2 regions of the Oxobacter pfennigii genome follow, and region 1 is predicted to be linked to the other one. Evidence: a T-box and tRNA genes for the amino acid it is inferred to sense, from the RefSeq annotation. Region 1 holds a T-box; the other holds one or more tRNA genes.
The links. The T-box of region 1 lies ahead of leuS (leucine--tRNA ligase). A T-box ahead of a tRNA ligase gene usually reads a tRNA of that ligase, here a tRNA-Leu.
Positions count from the first base shown of each region.

Region 2: it encodes a tRNA-Leu, which carries the amino acid that the T-box ahead of leuS (leucine--tRNA ligase) is inferred to sense. The anticodon was not compared.

Region 1 covers NZ_LKET01000011.1:12,391-16,797, forward strand. The annotation lists gene cobS (adenosylcobinamide-GDP ribazoletransferase) at 1-417, opposite strand, end outside; gene cobU (bifunctional adenosylcobinamide kinase/adenosylcobinamide-phosphate guanylyltransferase) at 427-975, opposite strand; T-box leader at 1,401-1,647, shown strand; gene leuS (leucine--tRNA ligase) at 1,762-4,197, shown strand; gene OXPF_RS00625 (type I glutamate--ammonia ligase) at 4,278-4,407, shown strand, end outside.
Region 2 covers NZ_LKET01000016.1:103,417-107,823, reverse strand. The annotation lists gene thrB (homoserine kinase) at 1-523, shown strand, start outside; RNA gene ssrS (6S RNA) at 589-777, opposite strand; gene OXPF_RS23265 (hypothetical protein) at 1,239-1,364, shown strand; gene OXPF_RS02165 (PadR family transcriptional regulator) at 1,506-1,775, shown strand; gene OXPF_RS02160 (HAAS signaling domain-containing protein) at 1,768-2,793, shown strand; tRNA gene OXPF_RS02155 (tRNA-Leu) at 2,928-3,010, opposite strand; gene OXPF_RS02150 (MtnX-like HAD-IB family phosphatase) at 3,112-3,786, opposite strand; tRNA gene OXPF_RS02145 (tRNA-Lys) at 4,378-4,407, opposite strand, start outside.

The DNA of each region.
Region 1 (4,407 bases):
GATAATCAGTGTATACAGCGCCTGGCTATAGCTAAGGCCCCATATCAATGATATTTTTACAAATACTGCAAATATAAGGGAAAGTGCTCCCATGGCACCTATTCTGCTGTCCTTCATTATCTCCAGCATTTTATCCTTTGTTCTGGAGGAAAAAATACCGTCGCAGGTATCCGAAAGCCCGTCCAAGTGCAATGCTCCCGTTATTGAAGCCCAGGATAAAACAGCAAGGATGGCAGCAAACATGTAGTTTCCGGTGTGACGTGCAAGATAATACACTGCCAAATTTATAAGCCCTACAACAAGGCCTACCACCGGGAAGAATATGCTTCCTCCTCTGAAATCCTCCGGCTCTACCGGAACCTCTTTATTTATTGGAATTCTCGTGAAAAACTGCAGCATCAATATAAGCCTGTTCATATTTTTCACCTACTTAATTTTAAGGGGTATGCCGCAGACAGCCAAATATACTTCATCTGCTTCAGCTGCAATCATCTGGTTCATCCTTCCGGCAATATCCCTATACACTCTGGTCAATTTGTTTCCCGGAACCACACCCATGCCAAGTTCGTTTGTCACGACTACTAAATATACATTCTTTTCCCTTGCAATTTTTAATAGTTTACCTACTTCATCAGCAATAAGGTTTTCTATTTCGTTTATTCTTTCCATTCCTAAGTCTTCCCACTCCAACTCGTAGTGGAACATGAGATTGGTAACCATTATGGTTATGCAATCCAGAATCATTACTTTTTCCTCTACATCCTTCAAATGTATATCCATGTCTTTAAAGCATTCTACAGTCCTCCAGCTCGACGGTCTGGATTCCTTATGCTTTTTAACCCTGTCCTTCATTTCATCATCAAATGCAACGGATGTAGCTATATAAAGAACCCCTTCCTTATTTTCAAGAAGAGACTGGGCAAAACTGCTTTTTCCGCTTCTGGCTCCGCCGGTTACTAAAATGATTTTTGACATAACTTCACCTTTTTATCACAGAAATAATATTTGCTGTGATTTTCCTCCTGCATATTTGATTTAATCCCCGTAATATTACTTATTTATTATATCATGAATTTTACTATGTGAAATTCATGTCGCAATATATCCTGCAGGGATTTATTATATCATGAAATTTGCTCTGCAAATTCCATGTTGAATGAATTCGTATGGCATAGCCATACGAATTCATTATAACATAACCTTAAAACGTGGCACATACAAAATCAATTTTCTTCTCCCATGTTTCATTTATGGAAATTTTGCATATAATTTATACTAAACATATGACATATTGTAAATATATATATATAACTCAAACATTAATAGACTTAAAAATACTTTATTTTTATTTACCTTTGTAGTAATATTATGTTATATTTGATGCTTCTTCTATGAAGCAGCCATAGGCTATGATGGAGAACAAGGATATTTCTTTTGATTTAAGAGATCTGCCGGGCGGTGAAAGGCAGCACGAAGATTATCAAACTCGCTCCTGAGCCTGCAACCGAAAGTATTTATTAGGCTTGCACGGCTTCCACCGTTAAAGGGAACAGCATATTATTATGCGCGGCATACTATGTATGCCGAATAAGCTGGGTGTTAAACTAATTAGAGTGGTACCGCGGAAGTGAGCCTTTCGTCTCTTACAGATGAAAGGCTTTTATTGTGAATAAATAAGTCAGGCGCATATCTTAAATCTGCATCATACCTGTTGCTTAATAAGAGATGTGAACCCTGACATTAAAACAAGGAGGATAAATTATGTCCACATATTCGACTGACATTGATAAAAAGTGGCAGAAAAAATGGGAAGATACCGAACTTTATAAATTTAATATGGACAGATTGGATAAAAAGCTTTATTGCCTTGAAATGTTTTCATATCCCTCAGGTGCAAAGCTCCATGTAGGACATTGGTACAACTACGGCCCTACGGATTCCTGGGCAAGGATGAAAAGAATGCAGGGCTATGAAATATTCCAGCCTATGGGCTTTGATGCTTTCGGCCTTCCGGCTGAAAACTACGCCATAAAGACCGGAATCCATCCTCAGGATTCCACGTTGAATAATATTGAAACCATGGAAAGGCAGCTTAAGGAAATGGGAGCCATGTTTGATTGGGACCATGAGGTTAAAACCTGTATGCCCGATTATTACAAATGGACCCAGTGGGTTTTCCTCACATTATATAAAGCCGGCCTTGCATACAGAAAAGAGGCCCCCGTTAACTGGTGCCCCAGCTGCAACACCGTTCTTGCCAACGAGCAGGTACAGGACGGCTCCTGTGAACGCTGCGGAACCGAGGTTACAAGGAAGAACCTTACACAATGGTTTTTAAGGATTACCAATTATGCCGATGAGCTTTTGGAAAAGCTGGATACCATAGACTGGCCGGAAAAAACCAAGGCAATGCAGAGAAACTGGATCGGAAGATCCACCGGTGCTGAATTGACATTCTCTATCGCTGACAGTAATTTAACCTTCAATGTTTTCACCACCAGACCGGATACCCTCTTTGGAGTTACTTATGTCGTGCTGGCACCTGAAAATGAACTGGTGGATAAAATTACTACCGCCGAATATAAAAAGGCTGTGGAAGAATACCAGGACGCCGCAAGAAAGCAAAGTGAAATTGAAAGGCTGTCAACTACAAAGGAGAAGACCGGAGTATTTACAGGAGCTTATGCCATCAACCCCATAAACGGCGAAAAAGTGCCTGTTTGGACTGCAGATTATATTCTTAATACCTATGGAACAGGCTGTGTTATGGCAGTTCCAGGCCATGATGAAAGAGATTTTGAATTTGCTGAAAAATTCAATTTGCCCATAATAAGAGTAGTTAAGGGAGCTGAAGGAAATGATGATCTGCCTTTTGTCGAATACGGAGTGTCGGTAAACAGCGGAGAGTTCTCCGGACTTGCTACCGAGGATGCTAAAAAAGGCATTGTGGAAAAGCTTGCTGACCATAATAAAGGAGCTTTAAAAGTAAATTACAGGTTAAGGGACTGGCTGGTATCCAGGCAAAGATACTGGGGGGCACCCATACCCATGATTCACTGCGATAAATGCGGTGTGGTTCCCGTTCCCGAAGAAGATTTGCCGGTACTTTTACCCTACAACGTTGAATTTGCACCGGACGGAAAATCACCTTTGGCAAAAAGCGAAGAATTTATGAATACAACCTGTCCTCACTGTGGTGGACCTGCAAAGAGGGATCCGGATACTTTGGACACATTTGTATGCTCTTCATTTTATTTCTTAAGGTATCCTGATAATAAGAATTCAGATAAGATTTTTGACAAGGACTTAGTAAATAAGATGCTTCCTGTCGACAAATATGTGGGGGGAGCAGAGCATGCTTGCATGCACCTTTTATATGCTAGATTCGTTACAAAGGCATTGAGGGATTTGGGATATCTTGATTTTGATGAGCCTTTCCTCTCACTTGTGCATCAGGGCACCATATTAGGACCTGACGGCAACAAAATGAGTAAGTCCAGGGGAAATGTTGTTTCTCCTGATGATTATATATCAAAATTCGGCTCCGATGTATTCAGGCTCTACCTCATGTTCGGCTTTGCCTATATTGAAGGCGGTGCCTGGAGCGATGAAGGTATAAAAGCCATTGACAGATTCTTGGACAGAATCGAGCGTCTGACTGCAAGGGTGGGTGAGATAAAAACCTCCGGCACCGTAGGAAAGAATGAAAAAGATCTTAAATATGCAATAAATTATGCTGTAAAGGGTGTTACTGAGGATGCCGATAAGTTCCAGTTCAATACTGCCATTGCAAGGATGATGGAGCTTCTTAACGCCATGTACAAATATGATTCGGATACAGAGGATAAAAATGCTGAAATATTTAAAGAAGGACTCACAACTCTTTTAAAATGCCTAGCTCCTTTTGCGCCACATTTCACTGAGGAAATGTGGGAAAAACTCGGCATGAATTATTCGGTATTCAATGAATCCTGGCCTGCATTTGATCCTTCGGCATTAATAAAGGACGTAGTTGAGCTTGGAATTCAGATTAACGGTAAAATACGTTCTAAAGTTGAAGTACCTTCTGACATGCCGGAAGAACAAATCAAAGAAACAGTCCTTGCCGATGAGAAAATAACGGTAATGTTTGAAGGCAAATCCGTAAAGAAGATCATCGTTGTCAAAGGAAGACTTGTAAATATAGTTATTGGCTGAAAACAGGGCATATGCCCTGTTTTTTTATGCAGCATTTTGTTATAATAATTAATACATTATAAATTATAGAGGTGTATAAAATGGTCATTAATACTCAAAAATCAGCAAATGATACCCTGGTATATACAATTAAAAGCAAAGACCTTGACAAAGCTTATCTAACAGAATTACTTCTTGCCCACCCTGAAATAAAATTTGTTTCTTTATTCG
Region 2 (4,407 bases), on a different contig from region 1:
AGAAATAGAAGGTCATCCCGATAATGTGGCTCCGGCACTTTTAGGCGGTTTTGTCGTATCGGTGAGGACCGATGACGGGATAAGATTCCTGCAAAACAATATCAGCAAAAATATAACGCTTATGGCTATCATCCCGGATTTCAGGCTCTCAACGAAGAAATCCCGCGGAATATTACCCACAAGCCTTGATTATAAGGATGCCGTGCACAATGTATCAAGGGCCAGTCTTCTAACGGCAAGCCTTATTACAGGTGATTTAACAAATATAAAATATGCTGTGGAAGATAAAATGCACCAGCCTTACAGGCTTGATTTGATAAACGACGGTAAAAAAGTATTTGCATCGGCATATGAAAATGGTGCCAGCGCAGTGTTTTTAAGCGGTTCAGGCCCAACACTCATGACAATCATATGCGACATATCCACAATTGATAAGGTTAAAAACTGCTGCAGCAAATTAAGCACCAATTGGGATATAAAGCTTTTAGAAGCCGATAATACCGGTGCAATGATTGTTGAATGATAAAAATAATATATGACACAAAAACAGAGGAGTGCACTCCTCTGTTTTTGTTAGATAGTATTAAGCTTTTATCCGAAATACCGTTGCTTAATTTTGACACCTATCTCTCGATAGGTGGGTGTCCGCATACATACCTCTATCTTCCCCTGCCATAAATGGACTTACACTGGGCCTGATATCAGTGATGAGATATAGGACTCCCTTATTAACTCTGTAGGTTCAAAATATAAGTCTGACGAATATTTCAGAAATTTGCATGTATCTTAGTATCTCCATTATATAAATTTTTTATATATTTTTCAATAAGTATTTTGCCTAAACACAGCTATAATGCCCCTTTTATGACATTCAAGTTTTGCTAATATTAGTTATTAATGCATATTTTCAAGTAAATAAAAAAGACTTCTACTGATTAAAAAAACTCATCTCATTTTGAGTTTGGAACTTTTATCACAATCCTTCAGACTCTTTAAATTAAGCTGTAACTTTAAGGTTTTCAGAGTTTTAAGACGTTATAACGATATAAGTATCGACATATTACGAGGTATTTGTTAATACTATTGAGACAGCCTCAAAATAGGTAACAAGCTGATGTTAACCAGCAGTTATCCTCTAAAACAGCGTATTGTTATGAGATATTCAATGCAAGGGAACCGAACATTGTCCCAAGTCACGTGTAACTGTTAAGCGTCGTCAATAAAGTTAAAGGGCTTCAATGGCAGACGGTATGGAAGCATGGGAAGCATGCATTCCCGTAAGTCGAGAGGTAAATTCTCTTGCCCAGGCTGTTTTGATGTTTATGCGTAACAAAGTGGAGAAAACCACAATGTCAGTATCGTAACCACAATAATTTTAAATTGATATTATTGTGTATCACACAGTATAATGATAATGAGGTGATATGATGCCAGTGAACGAGCAAATACAAAACTTTATCACGGAGCTTCGCCGAGGTAGTTTAACGCTGGCAGTTTTGGGATGTTTGAAACAATCGCACTATGGCTACGCATTGCTTGAAACAATGCAGGAAAAGCAAATAGACATTGAAGCTAACACGCTATATCCCCTTTTGCGTCGGCTGGAAAGCCAGGGTTTACTTGTTAGCGACTGGAATACCAGTGAGAGCAGACCACGAAAATACTATACTATCAGTGAAAAAGGCGAAATGGTGTATAAAGAATTAATAGCAGAATGGAAGAAGCTACAAAGCAACATTGAATCCATCTGCAGGGAGGATGACCATAATGGATAATTTGATTGAGCGTTATGTCTATGATGTTACACGCCGCCTCTCGGAAAAAGACCGGGATGAAGTAAGTAAAGAGTTGAAATCTAACATCTATGACATGTTGTCGGAGCATGCAGATGAAAACGAAATAAAGATGATATTGTATAAATTGGGTTCGCCCACTTCATTAGCAGAGAAGTATCGGCAAAAGCCCCGATATTTAATATCTCCGGCTATTTACGACGATTATGTGCGTGTACTAAAGTGGGTTCTTCCTCTGGTCGGAATTGTAGTTTTGGTTATTGGCATAATTCTGGGGGCTATTGCTTCTATAAAAGATGGTATGGTTGATTTGCCTTATTTAATAAGCAATACTTTGTCAAAGGGTATTTCCATGGGCATATCTGCGGCCCTTCAGGCCCTCGTATGGACAACGGTTGGCTTTATAATTGCCGAACGTACAGGGGCTAAAGCAGGCCAAAGCGAAGAACAGGAATGGAAAATTGAAGATTTGCCGGAAGTATTGCCTAATGATAAAGGCAAAATACCATTGTCCGACAGTATTACTGAATTGGTGTTAACCGTTGTATTCTCTGTTTTGGCTATTTTAATGTGCAGTGGATTTTTGCCTATCGCTTTCGTTATCCAAAATGGTGATGTGCAAATACACACCCTTTTTAGCGCCGCATTTTTGGCAATCTGTGTCCCTGCTGTTGCTTGTATTGCTTTATTGGGCGTTTGTGAATGCATTTCCAAGATCAAGGCCCGTAGATGGACGCCTTTTGTTTGCGGCGCAGTTATTGTAAACAATATAGTAAGCACATGCATAATAATTTACCTGCTAAACAGGCCCGATTTGTTTAGCGCGGAATTCACATCTTTTCTGCTGGCTGTTGATTGGGGCAGCTCTGATTTCCTGCGCTTTATGGGAACGAGTGGAATAAATGCATTTATTGTTTTTATTTCCATTGTTGTTGCAGTCTGTTCATTGGTGGAATGCGGTCATGCAGTTTACAGAACTCTAAAAAACAGGAAGCAGTAATAACCGCGATACAAAAGATAGAGGATGCCGGAATGAAAAGGCATCCTCTATCTTATTTTTTAGATATATAACACAAATCCGAACCCTTCATCAACAGGATTAACCTGTCGTAAATGGTTCGGATTATATTAATTTGGTGCGAGAGACGGGACTTGAACCCGTACGGTTGCCCACACGCCCCTCAAACGTGCGCGTCTGCCAATTCCGCCACTCTCGCATATATCAGTTTTAATCCTGACAAGAATAAATTATACTATGTTTATAATTTGCCGTCAACATATAATTTCAACATTTTCATTGGTAACTTAATACTGTGCTCTAATCTTCAGGCAGGTTTTCTAAATACTCCAGAACATCTCTGAAGCTTTTATAATTGATATATTCTATATTGTTCTGTAAACAGAATACAGCCAAATTATCCTTTGCAAAGACCACATCGGCAGCTTCTGCGGCACATCTGTCTGTAAACCCGTCCCCTACATATACTAAGCTGAATTTGTCTTTATACTGCATCATGTATTTATATTTGCATATGCCGCAAGGTCCGTAATCCTTTATGCAATCCGGAACCTCCCCGTATTTTGCTGCCATAATTCCATCCTTTATCTCCAGACTGTTGGAGAATACAGGTATATCTATGCTTCGGCCGTACTTATTGAACAGCCTTTTAACGTAGTTTATAAATCCGCCGCTTAAAATGATAGTAAGGATATTATTATCCCTTGCATAGTCAAGCATATCAAAATAAGCACTGTCTATCTCCATATACCTATCAACATACTCAAAAAAATCTTCTTCGCTTACCCTTATTTTCTCATATTGGGTCTGCAGGCTTTCTCTCAGGCCAATAAGGCTCCCCCTATAACTTTGTTCTATTGTCCTGGTTTCTTCATTTCCAAAATGCTCGAATATTGCCGTATTAACATCTTTTAGCGATATAGTCCCGTCAAAATCACAAATAACAGCCACAGGTTTATTGTTCAGTTTCTTCAATATTAACACCTCTATATGTACAGCATTTGTTTTACATTATATTTTAACATACGTATGTAAAAAGTGAATGAAATATCGGCTACGCCAGGCAGTATTTCTTACTGCAAGGCTTATTTTGTTGCCATTAAAAAATAAGTTATAATATAAGCGTATAATAACAGTTGATTATTGTAGCAATGATTACTAAAATATTGCAAATGAGAGCGTTATGGTTTGCAGCATGAGAAGGTAATTATTATGATAGTGCTGTGCTGATTTTCATCTCTTTAGCAATTACTTTTCATAACAGAATAGATACAGAGCTTACACCATATATAAGAATTACCTATGATATTTTTGGTATTAGCAAAAACTTAGAAGAGAAAATAAGTATCATCAGCTCCTATTTAAATGAACCAGTAAGTGATTAAATCACGTTTGCCCTGTAAATTCTACCTTGTCCTCGTTAATGCTTTCTATAATTGAAGGTTGATTGAATGTAAAAAGCCGATAACATGATTAGCCGTAAACATTAAATACAGCGTCCGCATTTCAATATAATAGAAAAGCCCAACGTCTCAATTTATTGATACGTTAGGCTTTTCTATTTCATGGTGGGCCATCAGGGACTCGAACCCGGGA